One region of the Streptomyces sp. NPDC048514 genome, then DNA from elsewhere that is predicted to be linked to it. Evidence: riboswitches for the same ligand, from Rfam matches in the RefSeq annotation. Region 1 holds a riboswitch; each other region holds the start of a gene.
The links. Region 1 has a riboswitch for cobalamin ahead of ACGFT2_RS29045 (HoxN/HupN/NixA family nickel/cobalt transporter). Riboswitches for the same ligand answer to the same signal wherever they lie in the genome.

Region 1 (3,475 bases):
GCCAGGCGGCATGGGGCGGACGCGGCTGGCGTCGGGTGAAAACGCCGCCACATATGATCGGTTGATGAGTACCCCGGTCGTACTTCAGGCGGCCGCGTCGCCGGGCTCTCCCGCTCTCGTTCTTCGCCCCTGGCGCATGGAGGACGTTGCCGCATTGGTCGAGGTGAGCCGGGATCCCGCACTGCGCCAGTGGACGAGCTCTGTCGTGAACAACGATGCCGACGGGGCACGCTGGGTGCAGGCTCAGCAGCAGGGTTGGGCAGCGGGGGACCGGTTCGGCTTCGCCGTTCTTGAGACACCACCCGGTTCAGTTCGCGAACAGTTGGTGGGCAACGTGGTCCTCAAGGAAGTCACCTCCGGCAAACCGGTGGCCGAAGTGGGCTACTGGACCGCGGCGCACGCTCGCGGGCGGGAAGTGGCCTCCCGCGCTCTGGAGGCACTCACCAACTGGGCCTTCGACACCTTCGAAGCCGACGGGCTGGAGCGTCTCGAACTCCTGCACCGGGTGGACAACCTGGCATCGTGCCGGGTTGCACAGAAGAGCCGCTACGACTTCGACTCCATCCTGCCCGCGGCACCGCCCTCCTTCCCGCGCGATGGCCACCTGCACATACGGCGCACGGGTGCCTGAGATCCTCCCGGCTTCTGCGGATCGGCTGAGGCCGCTCACGCCGAGAGGGTCTCGGGGCGTTCGACGAGGTGGCCGCGTTCGAAGCGGGCCCCGGCACGGACCAGAGCGACGAGGTGGGGTGCGTTCACAGCGCGCCAGCGGGCCTGGGCTGACTCGACCAGCTTGAAAACCATCGCCAGCCCGGCGGCCCGGCTGCCACCTCCACCCCGGTGCCGGCCGATCCCCCGCCGGAGGCATCGTCTTGACCGTGGGCCGCGTTCTGCGGTGATCGCCTCATGGCCACCGGCCCTGTCCACATGTGGGCGCGCGTCGGCGTCGGCCGCGCCGAGCGGGCCGGAGGCAGGAGCGCGGGCGCGGCCAGAGCCGGGAAGCGCGCCCGGCGGAGCGGAGCGCAGCCGGGGCTTGATGAGGTAGGGACTGTCCCTCGGGCTCTGCGCTATGAGTGCCACGGTCTCAGTTCCGGTCTCAGTCACTGCTTTTTCCGTGAGCGTCCACTCTTGTCCCCAGACCTCTGGAACACCTGCTGAGCAGGCAGTGAATCGACCCTATGCATGCCCACGGACGCCTCCGGACCACGGTCGGACAACTCGTAATGCGTAGGTCTCGGGTTCGAATCCCGAAAGCGGCTCCACTGGAACCCCAGGACCGATCGTTTGCGGCCTGGGGTTTTTGGCGTGTCCGGTGCGCCTGCGCCCTTCCGGCCGTGGGCCATGGCGCTGGACGGACCGGCCGTGTCAGTCGGGTGGGGCGCAGTGGCTCAGCAGGGCGCAGATCGATCCGTCGACGAGCCGGTAGCGCACGACGCGGCCGTGTTTCTGGCCCTCCACGATGCCCGCGGTCCGCAGCAGGCGCAGCGCCTGGGAGACCGCGGTGTCCCGCATGCCCGTGGCGAGCGCCAGGTCGGTGACGGCGATGGGGCCGGCCGCGTGGAGCGCGAGCAGGAGTGACAGGCGTCCGGGGTCGGAGAGCAGCGAGAAGCGGTCCGCCCAGGCCCGTACCCGCTCCGGCTCGCCGACGGCGGCGATGGCGTCACAGACCCGGTGACCGTCGATGGTGCGCTGCCCGGCACGTTCCGCGGGGACCAGATGCATGGCCGCATCTTCGCAGGCTCCCGCTTCCATGGCTGCACGGCGATCAGATGTCTGCACGGCCGGCCCCGTCTGCTCGGTGATCCGTGTCTGCTCGGCGATCCCTGTGCGCATGGCGATCCGTGTCCGCACGGCCCCCTGGCCGCATGGCTGTCTAGTTTGCACGGTCGTCGTATCCGCTCGGCTGTCATACCGCTCGGCCGCCATATCCGCTCCGCGCGTCATACCTGCTCAGCTGTGCAGCCTTGCAGCTGTCGGCGCCGCCTCCTAGGGTGATCAAGCCGTGGTGTTCGGGAAGACCGGTGACGGCCCCTCAGGGGCCCAGGCCGGAGCGGCCCTCGCCACTGTGATCGGGGAGTTCCCGCCCTTAGGGACGCCACTGGCCGCACGGCCGGGAAGGCAGGGGCGGGCGCGTCGACCCGTCAGCCAGGAGACCGGCCACGGCATCACGAAGCTGATCCACGAGGTGCTGGAGCGTGACCGTATGACCGTGTCCGAAGGCGTGACCCAAGGTGCGTCCGGAGGTGCGTCCGGAGGCGTGTCCCAGGGAGCGTCCGGAGGTGGGCCGGACAGCGTCGCCGCGGTGACCTTCCGCTGGCGCCGAGAGGACACCGTCCGCACCGCCGGACTCCTCGCGGTGATCGTCGCCCTGCACGTGGCCGCGTTCGGGATCCTGTTCCTGCTGGTGATACCGCAGCACTACGAGGTCGGCACCAAGGCGTTCGGCGTCGGCCTGGGCGTCACGGCGTACACGCTCGGCATGCGGCACGCCTTCGACGCGGACCACATCGCGGCGATCGACAACACCACCCGCAAGCTGATGGCCGACGGCAAGCGGCCGGTGTCGGTCGGCTTCTGGTTCGCGCTGGGGCACTCAAGCGTGGTGGTCGTCATGGCCGCGCTGGTCGCCGGCGGCGCGAAGCTCGCCGGCACGCTGATGAACGACGGATCCCGGACCCACCAGGTCCTCGGCACCGTCGGCACCACGGTCTCCGGCAGCTTCCTGTACCTGATCGCCGCGCTCAACCTCGCCGCGCTCTTCGGCATCCTGCGCGTCTTCAGGGCGATGCGCGCCGGACGCTACGACGAGGCGGAGCTGGAGGCCCACCTCGACTCGCGCGGCTTCATGAACCGTCTCCTCGGCCGGCTCACCAGGTCCATCCGCCGCCCGGGGCAGATGTTCCCGCTGGGCTTCCTGTTCGGCATCGGCTTCGACACCACGACCGAGGTCCTGCTCCTCGCCCTGGCGGGCAACGGCGCCGCCGCCGGGCTCCCGTGGTACGCGGTGCTGTGCCTGCCGCTGCTGTTCGCGGCGGGCATGAGCCTGTTCGACACCCTCGACGGCACGTTCATGAACTTCGCCTATCAGTGGGCCTTCTCCAATCCGGTGCGGAAGGTGTTCTACAACCTCACCATCACCGGACTGTCCATCGCCGTGGCCTTCTTCGTCGGCACGATCGAACTGGTCGGCGTTCTGCACGACAAGCTCGGTCTGCACGACGACGTCACGGACCGCATCGCCGGCCTGGACCTGGACAACGTCGGCTACGTCATCGTCGGCCTGTTCGTGGTCGTCTGGGCCGTGGCCATCGCGTACTGGCGTCTCGGCAAGGTCGAGGAGCGCTGGACGGCCCGCGCCACCGACGGGGGCTGAACGGGGAGGGGTGGCCGCCGCCGACTGTCCCGGAGGGGTGGCCGCTTCTCGAAGGTGATCAAAAGCCGCTTCCTATAACCAGACAAAAGCGGGGCAAAGGTG
Region 2 (3,475 bases), on a different contig from region 1:
CCGACTGGCGCGAGATGGCCGGCGAGATGCAGAACTACTTCGCGTCCCTGCCGGCGGCGGACTTCCCTCATCTGCGCGCCCTGGCCGGTGTGATGGTGACGGACTCGTCCGACGAGAGGTTCGACATCGGTCTGGAGATCATCCTGCGCGGCCTGGCGAGCTACCTGCCGGATCCGGCGACCGACGCGCGTCCGGACGCCGGCCCGACTCCGTAGATCCCTCACCGGACCCTGACGAGCGAGTGCAGCAGACCCTGGAAGGAACCGACGAGATCATGCGCGTCATCGTGGCCCGTGGCCTGACGGAGGCATTCGGATGACCGGTACCGAAGAGCCCGTCCTGCTGGACATCAGGGGCCGGGCCGCCCACATCACTCTCAACCGGCCCAAGGCGCTCAACGCCCTGAACCACAGCATGGTCCGCCGCATCGACGAGGCCCTGACGGCGTGGGAGCACGATCCGGCCGTCGAGACCGTCCTCGTCACCGGTGCGGGCGAGCGCGGCCTGTGCGCGGGCGGCGACATCCGCGCCGTCCACGACGACGCCCGCGACGGGGACGGCTCCGCCTCGGCCGCGTTCTGGCGCGACGAGTACCACCTCAACGCCCGCATCGCCCGCTTCCCCAAACCGTACGTCGCCCTCATGGACGGCATCGTCATGGGCGGCGGCGTCGGCATCTCCGCGCACGGCAGCGTCAGGATCGTCACCGAACGTTCGCAGATCGCCATGCCCGAGACCGGCATCGGCTTCGTGCCCGACGTCGGCGGCACCCGTCTCCTCGGCCTGGCACCCGGCGAGCTGGGCACCCACCTGGCGCTGACCGGCGCCCGGATCGGCGCCGGTGACGCCGTGCTGTGCGGGCTCGCCGACCACTACGTACCGTCCGGCGCGCTCCGGCGTCTCGTCGAGGATCTCGCCCACATGCCCGCACGAGACGCCGTCGCGCGGCATGAGCAGCCGCCGCCGCAGGGCGAGTCGGCCGGACGGCGGGAGTGGATCGACAGCTGCTTCGCCGCCGGCACGGTCGAGGAGATCCTCGACCGGCTGCTCGCCCACGGCGGCCCGGACGCGAAGGAGACCGCCGAGACCCTGCTCACCAGGTCGCCCACCGCCCTCAAGGCCACCCTGGCCGCCGTCCGCCGCGCCCGGCGGCTCGGGTCGCTGGAACGGGTCCTCGACCAGGAGTACCGCGTCTCCTGCGCCGCCCTGAGCACGCCCGATCTCGTGGAGGGCATCCGCGCCCAGGTCATCGACAAGGACCGGAACCCGCGCTGGTCACCGGCCACACTCGCGGAGGTGACCGACGCCGACGTCGAACGCTTCTTCGCTCCGCTCGGCGACCGGGAACTGGGACTTGCGGGGCCCGGCACCGCCCCGGACACGGCCGGCTGAGCCGAACGGTCGCCCCTCCCGGGGGAGGCGGTCTGCCGATGAGAACCGTCGTCCCTGCCTGGGGAGGCGGTCCGCCGAGCCGGGCCCTCGCCCTCGCCGGGCAGGGCGGCCTGCTGAGCCGAACGGTCGTCCCTGCCGGGGGGAGGCGTAGGCGGTCCGCCGAGTTGAACCGTCGCCCCCCGCCGGGCCCGGATCCCCTCCCGGAGGCGGGTGTTGCGGCGCCGCCGACCCGGTCCTCCCGGGCGCGGCCACCCGGTGCGAGAGGAAGATCACGCCGGGTGGTGCGGTCTTGGCCGTGCACGCGTCACGCGGTACGGTCTGTCCGATATCGACGACGGCGAGACGGAAGCCGGTGGGAATCCGGCACGGTCGCGCCACTGTGTGCGAGACGCCCTTGGAGACGTTTCGCGAGTCAGACCCGTGGCCGTCGTCCAGTGCACCACCGAGATGGGACGCGAACTCCCAGAGGAGGCCCTGCCATGGCGCAGACCGTCGCCCCGCCGACCGCCACCACCCCCGTCGTCCCCGCCAAGCTGCCGCTGAAGGCGATTGCTCCCTGGGCGGCGTTCTTCGGCATCCTGATGCTCGTCCTGCTCTACTTCGTCGGCGCCGAGCAGGGCGCCACCTCCGTGTTCAGTGGCACGGACGTCCACGAGTGGGTGCACGACGCCCGCCACCTCCTCGGCTTCCCCTGCCACTGACCCGAGGGACGCCGCACACCCATGAACTCCGCAACGGTAAGAAACCTCCTCGTTCGGGGCATGCTCGCCGGTCTGGCCGCCGGCGTGCTCGCTCTGGTCGCCGCCTACCTGCTCGGTGAGCCGAGCGTCGACAAGGCGATCAGCTTCGAGGACGCCCACTCACACGAGCACGAGATGGAAATCGTCTCCCGTTCCCTGCAGTCCACCGCCGGCCTCGCCACCGGCGTGCTGATCTACGGGGTCGCCTTCGGCGGCATCGCCGCGCTCGCGTACTGCTTCGCGCTCGGCCGCGTCGGACGCTTCGGCCCGCGGGCGACCGCACTGCTGCTGTCCGGCTGTGCGCTGCTCGCTGTGTACGTGGTCCCGTTCCTGAAGTACCCGGCCAACCCGCCGTCGGTCGGCGACCCCGACACCATCGGCAGGCGGACCACCCTGTACTTCCTGATGATGCTGCTCAGCGTCCTCCTCGCGGTCGCCGCGACCATCCTCGGCAAGCGGCTCGCGCCGTCGCTGGGCACGTGGTGGGCGACCGTGGTGGGCGTGGCCGCCTTCGCCGTCGTCATCGGCCTGGCCTACGAGTTCCTGCCGGTCGTCAACGAGGTGCCGAAAAACTTCCCGGCCGATCTGCTGTGGCGGTTCCGGCTGTCCGCAGTGGCCATCCAGGGCGTCCTGTGGGGAGGATTCGGCCTGCTCTTCGGCGAGTTGGCGGAACGGCAGCTGAATCCCAAGCCCGCCGCGGTACCGGCCGGGCGAACGGTTCCCGCCTCGAACTGAACGCGCCGAACGCTTTTGCGACACCAGGGCCTCTCGGAACCATCCGGGGGCCCTGTCGCGTTTTCCGGGCACCGACCGGGCGAGCAGCGGAGGAACCGAGTGGCCGGACACCCGCGGCCGCGCCGCATCACCCTGGGGGCCGCGAGGCGGCCGCCCTCACCGTCCAGGAGTACGGGCAACTGATCGCCGGCCGCCGCCAGATCGGCGGCCGGGGCGCCCGGGTGCGGGTGCCCGCCCGGCCGGCCAAGCGGTCGGAGCAGCTCCTGCGGGAGCCGGAAGCACGCGTCTAGGACCCGGCCGAGTGCCACGAGCGGCACGCCACCGTGCCGTCGCACTGCCCGGAACACCCTCCAGGTGCAGCGGCGCCTCGGTGGCCCGAGGAGAGCGACTGCCTGCGCTGCGCGCTGGCGGAACTGCCCCGCCGGCACCGGGATCTGGCCCCCCGGCACACAGACGGTGACCGTGCGCGGCCCTCCGTCCGCCCGCAGGTTCTCGGCGCGGCCGGGGCGGGCTACGGCGCGGCCAGCGGCCGACCGAGCCGCAGATTCCAGCGGCCGGCCCGCCCGCTGAGTTCCGTGGCCGTCAACGGCTCCACGTCGAGCCGCCAG
Region 3 (3,475 bases), on a different contig from region 1:
CCTCGCGGCCAACTCGGGAACGGCAGGGTCGGACAGCGTGCAGAGCACCTCGTTGCCGGCCGGCAGCCGCTTGCGGGTCACTCCGCTGGCCACCATCTGCACGTCGCAGAAGATCGGTGCGCCGGCGCGCAGGGCCTCGCGGGCCCGGGCCACCACCGCGGGCGTGTAGGACAGGTCCCGGACGAGGTCGACCATTCCGCAGGCGTGGATCATGCGCACCGCCACCTGGCTGACATCGGCGGGCAGGCCGGCGAGGTCCGCCTCCGCGCGGATCGTGGCGAAGGACTGGCGGTAGATGGCCGCTCCGTCCTTCTCGTAGAAGTGGGTGGTCACGGTGCTTTTCTCGTCACTCTCGGTCGTCTTGCGGCTCATGAGCTGAACGCCGCCAGGGCGGCGGGTATCTGGGAAGGGTCTGCTGCGCGGGCGGTTCGCGGTCTCGGGCCGGCCGGAGCGGCGGACAGGCGGTAATCGCCGCCCGGTTGCGCGACCACCTCGACATGGTCGGTCCGTGGCTGCCCGCACCGGCGTTCGCAGCCGGACCAGTACAGGGGGAGGCCCGGGTCGCCGATGGCCTCGACCGTCCGGGCCGCGTCCGTCCGTACGTCGGCGTGTGCCTTGGCGCACCCGGGCCGGCCGATACAGGCACCCACGTGAAGCCAGGGTGATGCGGGATCGGTGACCAGACCGGCCGCGCCGAGACGGGCGAGCGCTTCGGCCGCCTGCCCGGGGGTCGTGCCCACGGCGGGGAGGACCACACCGCGCCAGGGGGTGAGCCGGAGTTCGGTGCCGGCGAGCTGCGTCAGCCCGTCCCACTGGTGGGCCGAGAGCCGTCCCAGCGGGATGTGCACCGACACGGCGCCGTCGACGATCCCCGGGGGAGGGCCGTCCGCGACGCCGGCCGGCTCGGGGTGGTCCGTGTGGCCGATCCCCTCGGCGTCCAGGCGGTGACGGACCAGGCGGGCCATCTCATCTCCGGACAGGCCGAGTTCGGGCAATCGCCAGGCGCGCTCACCATGCGCCCGGGCCGCCTCGAGGAACGCCTCGGCGGCCACCAGCGCGGCCCGGGGCGCGTCCCCGGCGGCCACCCGCACCGAACCCGGGGCGAGCCACGCACCGCCGTCCGCGAGCGCCCGAACCGTGACATCGGCACCGAGGCCGGACATGTCACCACGCCCGTCGTCCAGGGCGAACAGGAACCGGCCGGAAAGGCCCTTCGCGGCCCGGCTCGCGCACAAGGCGGTGTCGAGAGCCGTCAGCCAGGGCCGTACGTCCCGGAAGCCGGCGCCGCCGAGACCGGACAGGGGTGAAGCCACGACATTGCGCACCCGCTCGTGCTCCCGCGAGGGCAGCAGGCCGGCCGTGTCCAGCAGTTCCGCCAGCTCCGCACCGCACCCCTGCGGCAGCCCGCGCAACTGCACGTTGCCACGCGAGGTCAGATGCAGGTCTCCGTCGCCCAGCCGGCGGGCCGCGACGCCCAGCGCGCGGGCCTGACCGGTGGACAGCACGCCCCCGGGAAGCCGGATGCGGGCCAGCGCTCCGTCGTCCGCCGCGTGCAGGCGCAGTGCCCCCGGGCAGGCGTCACCACGGTCCCGTGCGGCGGCACGGGCGGGCGATGTGGCCTGGGACGACGGATGAGGGGCTGCCGCGGACATGGCCGTGAGCATACCTACGATCACTCCGACTGTATGTCCCGCACACCCTTCGGGGGCCCTTACTATGCTCCCGAGTGGATCACCCGGTCCACGAACCGCCACAACGGCGAAAAGGGGAGGAAGCCGGTGCGAGTCCGGCGCGGTCCCGCCACTGTGAACCCGTCCACAAGGGACGGGTGAGCCAGGAACTCCCTTCCCCCGCATCCGGCTTCGCCCGGGGGGCGAGACCCATCCCACACCGCCCGGGGCGCGGACCCCGAGGAAGGCCAGGCATCGCATGCCCACTCCGCCCGGAGAGCGCGCTCCCAACGCCCGCGAGATCCTGCTCCTGTCGACGTCCGACACCGACCTGCTCAGCGCCCGCGCGGCCGGCGGCCCGGTCTCCTACCGTTTCGCCAACCCGTCCAGGCTCCCGCTGGACGACCTGCCGGCCCTCCTCGACGGAGTCGGCCTGGTGGTCGTACGCCTCCTCGGCGGGATCCGCGCCTGGCAGGACGGCCTCGACCTGCTGCTCGCCGACGGCCGTCCGGTGGTCGTCCTCAGCGGTGAACAGGCCCCCGACGCCCAGTTGATGGCCGCCTCCACGGTCCCGGTCGGCATCGCCGCCGAGGCCCACGCCTACCTGGCCCACGGCGGCCCCGCCAACCTGGAGCAGCTCGCCCGGTTCCTCTCGGACACGGTGCTGCTCACCGGGCACGGCTTCGACGCGCCCGCGCCCGCACCCACCTGGGGCCCGCTGGAGCGCGCGAGCCGGCCCGCCGACGGCCCGACCGTCGCCGTGCTCTACTACCGCGCCCACCACATGAGCGGCAACACGGCCTTCGTGCACGCCCTGTGCGACGCCGTCGAGAACGCGGGCGCCCGGCCGCTGCCCCTGTACGTCGCCTCGCTGCGCGCCCCCGAGCCGGAGCTGATCGACACCCTGCGCACCGCCGACGTGATCGTCACCACAGTGCTGGCCGCCGGCGGCACCAAGCCCGCCGAGGCATCGGCGGGCGGCGACGACGAGTCCTGGGACGCCGGCGCCCTGACCGCCCTCGACGTCCCCATCCTCCAGGCCCTGTGCCTGACCGGCTCCCGCACGGCCTGGGAGGAGAACGACGAGGGCGTCTCCCCGCTGGACGCGGCCAGTCAGATCGCCGTCCCCGAGTTCGACGGCCGTCTGATCACCGTCCCGTTCTCCTTCAAGGAGATCGACGCCGACGGCCTGCCCGCCTATGTCGCCGACCCCGAGCGCGCGGCCCGCGTCGCCGGGATCGCCGTACGCCACGCACGCCTTCGCCACATCCCGCCCGCCGGCAAGCGCCTCGCCCTCGTGCTGTCCGCCTACCCCACCAAGCACTCCCGCATCGGCAACGCCGTCGGCCTGGACACGCCCGCCAGCGCCGTCGCCCTGCTGCGCCGGCTGCGCGAGGAGGGCTACGACTTCGGCGACGCCGACATCCCCGGACTGGCCTCCGGTGACGGTGACGAGCTGATCCGCGCGCTCATCGAGGCGGGCGGCCACGACCAGGAATGGCTCACCGAGGAACAGCTGGCCCGCAACCCGGTCCGCATCCCGGCGGCCGACTACCGCCGCTGGTACTCCACTCTCCCCGCGGACCTGCGCACGGCGGTCGAGGAGCACTGGGGCCCCGCACCGGGCGAGATGTTCGTCGACCGCAGCCGCAACAAGGACGGCGACATCGTCCTTGCGGCGCTGCGCTTCGGCAACCTGCTCATCCTCATCCAGCCCCCGCGCGGCTTCGGCGAGAACCCCATCGCCATCTACCACGACCCGGACCTCCCGCCCTCCCACCACTACCTGGCCGCCTACCGCTGGA
Region 4 (3,475 bases), on a different contig from region 1:
GGCGTCCGCCAGCTCCTCGGGCCGGTCCACGAACCGCACCACGACGCCCGGTTCGGCCGCCAGCGCGTCCACGTCCGTGAAGTTGGACATCAGCGGGACCGCGCACACCGCGACCCGCAGCACGTCCTCGCCCACCGGGGGCGCGACGGTGGACTCGCGTACGGTGCCCCGCAACGACACCCGCAGCCCGTCCTCCTCGTCGATGCCGAGACCGTGCCGGAACGGCAGGACGCCGTACGTGTGCCGCCCGGTGAGCCCGTGCAGCATGTCCAGGCCGGGCTCCAGCAGGGAGACGTCCCCGCGGAACTTGTTCACCAGGAAACCGGCGACCAGTTCCTGGTCCTCCGGCGAGAGCAGGGCGACGGTCCCGAAGAAGGAGGCGAAGACGCCACCGCGGTCGATGTCGCCGACGACGAGAACGGGCAGCCGCGCGTTGCGGGCGATGCCCATGTTGACGATGTCGGTCCGCCGCAGGTTGATCTCGGCCGGGCTCCCCGCACCCTCGCAGATCACCGCGTCGTACGTGCCCCGCAACTCGGCCAGGCAGTCCAGCACCGTGCCGAGCAGTTGCTGCTGCCGCCCGCCGTGGTAGCCGCGTGCGCTCATCTCGCCCACCGGCCGGCCCATCAGCACCACTTGGCTGCTCCGCTCGCCGCCGGGCTTGAGCAGCACCGGGTTCATCAGCGCGGTCGGCTCGACCCGGCACGCCTGGGCCTGCATGGCCTGCGCCCGCCCGATCTCCGCGCCCTCCCGCGTGACGAACGAGTTGAGTGACATGTTCTGCGCCTTGAACGGCGCGACCTTCACGCCCTGGCGTACCAGCCAGCGGCAGATGCCGGCCGTCACGACGCTCTTGCCGGCGTCGGAGGTGGTGCCGGCGACGAGGAGACCCCCGCTCACTTCCCACGTCCCTTCACGAGTCGGCGCGCGGCGACCGTGGCGCCGAGCGCGAGCAGGCCGACGCGGCGGGACAGCCGTACCGCCCGGTCGATGTCGGCCACCTGCACGGTGCGTCCGGTTCGTCCGTTGAGCACCGGGCGGTGCTCGACCCGGCCGCCGTAGGACAGCGTGCCGCCCAGGCGCACGCCGAGGGCGCCCGCGAACGAGGCCTCCACGGGCCCGGCGTTGGGGCTCGGGTGCCGGCGCGCGTCGGCCTTCCAGGCGCGCAGGGCGCCGCGGGGATCGGGGCCGGCCGCCGCGGTGAGCACGGCGGTCAGCCGGGCCCCCGGCCAGCCGGCGAGGTCGTCGAGCCGGGCGGACGCCCAGCCGAACCGCCGCAGCCGGGGGGACCTGTGCCCCACCATCGCGTCCAGGGTGTTGACGGCCCGGAAGCCGAGCAGGCCCGGCACGCCGCCCACGGCACCCCACACGAGCGCGCCCACGACGGCGTCGGAGGTGTTCTCGGCGACCGACTCGACCACGGCCCGGGCGATCCCGTCGGCGTCCAGCGCCTGCGGGTCCCGGCCGCACAGATGGGGCAGCCGCACACGGGCCGCCTCGACGTCCCCGGCCCGCAGGGCGCGCCCGATCGTGCGGGCCTCCCGGGCGAGCGAGGTGCCGCCGACGACGGTCCAGGTGGCGGCGGCGGTCAGCGCGACGGACGCGGCGGGGGAGGGGCGTACGACGCGTGCGGCCACGGCCCCGAGAGCGACGGCGCCACCGGCGCACACGGCGGTGTGCAGGGCGCCCCAGCCGCGGTGGTCGTGCCACAACGCGCCTTCCACGGCCGTGGCCGCCCGCCCGAACGCGGCGACCGGGTGCCCGCGGCGCGGATCGCCGAGGAGCAGGTCGCCGAGCAGGCCGGCGGCGGCGCCGTACGCGTAGCAGCGATCGGCACCCATCGGCTCAGCCGGCCATGGGCACAGGAGCGGGCCTGGTACTGGTCCTTCGGCGGCCGGGCATGGCGATATGGGTCCTCACTCAGGGTGTCCGCGCCCTGGTTCGACGAGATTCGGCGGTGAGAGTTCCTGGCTCCCGGGGATTTTCCCCGGTGACAGTGGCGGGACCGCGCCGGATTCGCACCGGCTTCCTCTCTTGCCGCCGTACATGGCCCGGGCAGTCCACCACGTGCCCGGAAGGGCAGTCAACTTGCTGTTGACCTGCGTGGGGAGAGTGTGCCGATCCCCACACCGCGGTGCGCCGCACGCCGAAGGCTCCCCTCCAGGACAGGACAACTGGAGGGGAGCCTCGGTGTGTTCGGTCGGGCCCCGGCCACGGTGGTCCGCGGCGATCAGGCCCCGGCCACGGTGGTCCGGCCGGTCCGGGCCGCGGCGGTCAGGCCTTGGCCACGATCAAGTAGATGCCGTACGCCACCGCCGCCGCGCAGGCCGCGAAGCAGACGTAGGCGCCGGTGACGGCGAGAGTGGCGGAGCCGCCCTGGGCCGCGGCCTTCTCGCGTCGCGTCAGGCCGTTGATGCCGAGGGTGAACAGGGCCACCAGGCCCACCGTGAACACCAGGCTCGTGCCGAAGACGGAGCCGAGAGCCGCCCAGTCGATCTTCATGATGCTTCCTTCGGTACCGGGTTCTCGGGGTCAGACCCTGGCGGCCGGCGGGGTCGCCGGGGCGGTGGACGTCGGAACGGCGGCCGGGGACGGCCCGGTGGCCTGCTGCGGGAAGGCGACGGGCGGCTCCTCGGGCAGCATGCCCGCCGGGGGCGGGATCACGGCGGCGATGGCGGTGGTCACCACGCCGGCCGGCTCCTCGGTCTCGGGGACGACGTCGGTGTGGTCGACCACCGAGCGGCGGGAGATCTTCCATATGGTGGCGCTCGCGGCGACCAGGAAGACGGCGACGGCGGCGGTGCCCCAGTCGCCCAGGTCGGTGACGGACTCGGCGCCCGCACCGACCAGCGCGGCGGCCGGCAGGGTCAGGACCCAGGCGACGGCCATGCGGGTGGCGGTGGACCAGCGGACCACACCGCCCTTGCGGCCCAGACCGGCGCCCATCACCGAGCCGGAGACGACGTGCGTGGTGGAGAGGGAGAAGCCGAGGTGGGAGGAGGCCAGGATGGCGGTCGCGGCGCTGGTCTGGGCCGCGAAGCCCTGGCGCGGCTCCAGATCGGTCAGGCCCCTGCCCATGGTGCGGATGATCCGCCAGCCGCCGATGTAGGTGCCGAGCGCTATCGCCAGGCCCGCGGAGAGGATCACCCAGGTGGGAGGGTTCGAGCCGGGGGCGATGGAGCCGCCCGCGATCAGCGCGAGCGTGATGATGCCCATCGTCTTCTGGGCGTCGTTGGTGCCGTGGGCGAGGGAGACCAGGCCCGCGGAGGCGATCTGGCCGGCGCGGTAGCCCTTGCGGGTGGCCTCGCCCTCGGCCTTGCCGCCGATGCCGTAGGAGAACCGGGTGGCCAGCATGGCCGCGACGCCGGCCACGATCGGCGCGGCGACCGCCGGCAGCAGCACCTTGGTGACCAGAGCGTCACCGTGCACGGCGTCGAGGCCCGCGGAGGCGACGGTGGCGCCGATCAGGCCGCCC

Region 2: another riboswitch for cobalamin. It lies ahead of ACGFT2_RS02100 (CbtB-domain containing protein); the one in region 1 lies ahead of ACGFT2_RS29045 (HoxN/HupN/NixA family nickel/cobalt transporter).
Region 3: another riboswitch for cobalamin. It lies ahead of cobN (cobaltochelatase subunit CobN); the one in region 1 lies ahead of ACGFT2_RS29045 (HoxN/HupN/NixA family nickel/cobalt transporter).
Region 4: another riboswitch for cobalamin. It lies ahead of ACGFT2_RS31620 (cobalamin biosynthesis protein); the one in region 1 lies ahead of ACGFT2_RS29045 (HoxN/HupN/NixA family nickel/cobalt transporter).

The regions. Positions count from the first base shown of each region.
Region 1 is NZ_JBICWT010000014.1:91,690-95,164, reverse strand. It holds gene ACGFT2_RS29060 (GNAT family N-acetyltransferase) at 65-631, shown strand; partial or broken gene ACGFT2_RS29055 (IS256 family transposase) at 667-834, opposite strand; gene ACGFT2_RS29050 (metalloregulator ArsR/SmtB family transcription factor) at 1,366-1,722, opposite strand; cobalamin riboswitch at 1,987-2,177, shown strand; gene ACGFT2_RS29045 (HoxN/HupN/NixA family nickel/cobalt transporter) at 2,174-3,373, shown strand.
Region 2 is NZ_JBICWT010000001.1:493,414-496,888, forward strand. It holds gene ACGFT2_RS02090 (TetR/AcrR family transcriptional regulator) at 1-215, shown strand, start outside; gene ACGFT2_RS02095 (enoyl-CoA hydratase/isomerase family protein) at 316-1,392, shown strand; cobalamin riboswitch at 1,691-1,835, shown strand; gene ACGFT2_RS02100 (CbtB-domain containing protein) at 1,872-2,093, shown strand; gene ACGFT2_RS02105 (CbtA family protein) at 2,115-2,867, shown strand; gene ACGFT2_RS02110 (histidine phosphatase family protein) at 3,379-3,475, opposite strand, start outside.
Region 3 is NZ_JBICWT010000002.1:169,044-172,518, reverse strand. It holds gene ACGFT2_RS03720 (precorrin-8X methylmutase) at 1-372, opposite strand, end outside; gene ACGFT2_RS03715 (cobalamin biosynthesis protein CobG) at 369-1,652, opposite strand; cobalamin riboswitch at 1,711-1,867, shown strand; gene cobN (cobaltochelatase subunit CobN) at 1,930-3,475, shown strand, end outside.
Region 4 is NZ_JBICWT010000016.1:156,587-160,061, forward strand. It holds gene ACGFT2_RS31615 (cobyric acid synthase) at 1-900, opposite strand, end outside; gene ACGFT2_RS31620 (cobalamin biosynthesis protein) at 897-1,841, opposite strand; cobalamin riboswitch at 1,939-2,080, opposite strand; gene ACGFT2_RS31625 (hypothetical protein) at 2,275-2,502, opposite strand; gene ACGFT2_RS31630 (inorganic phosphate transporter) at 2,533-3,475, opposite strand, start outside.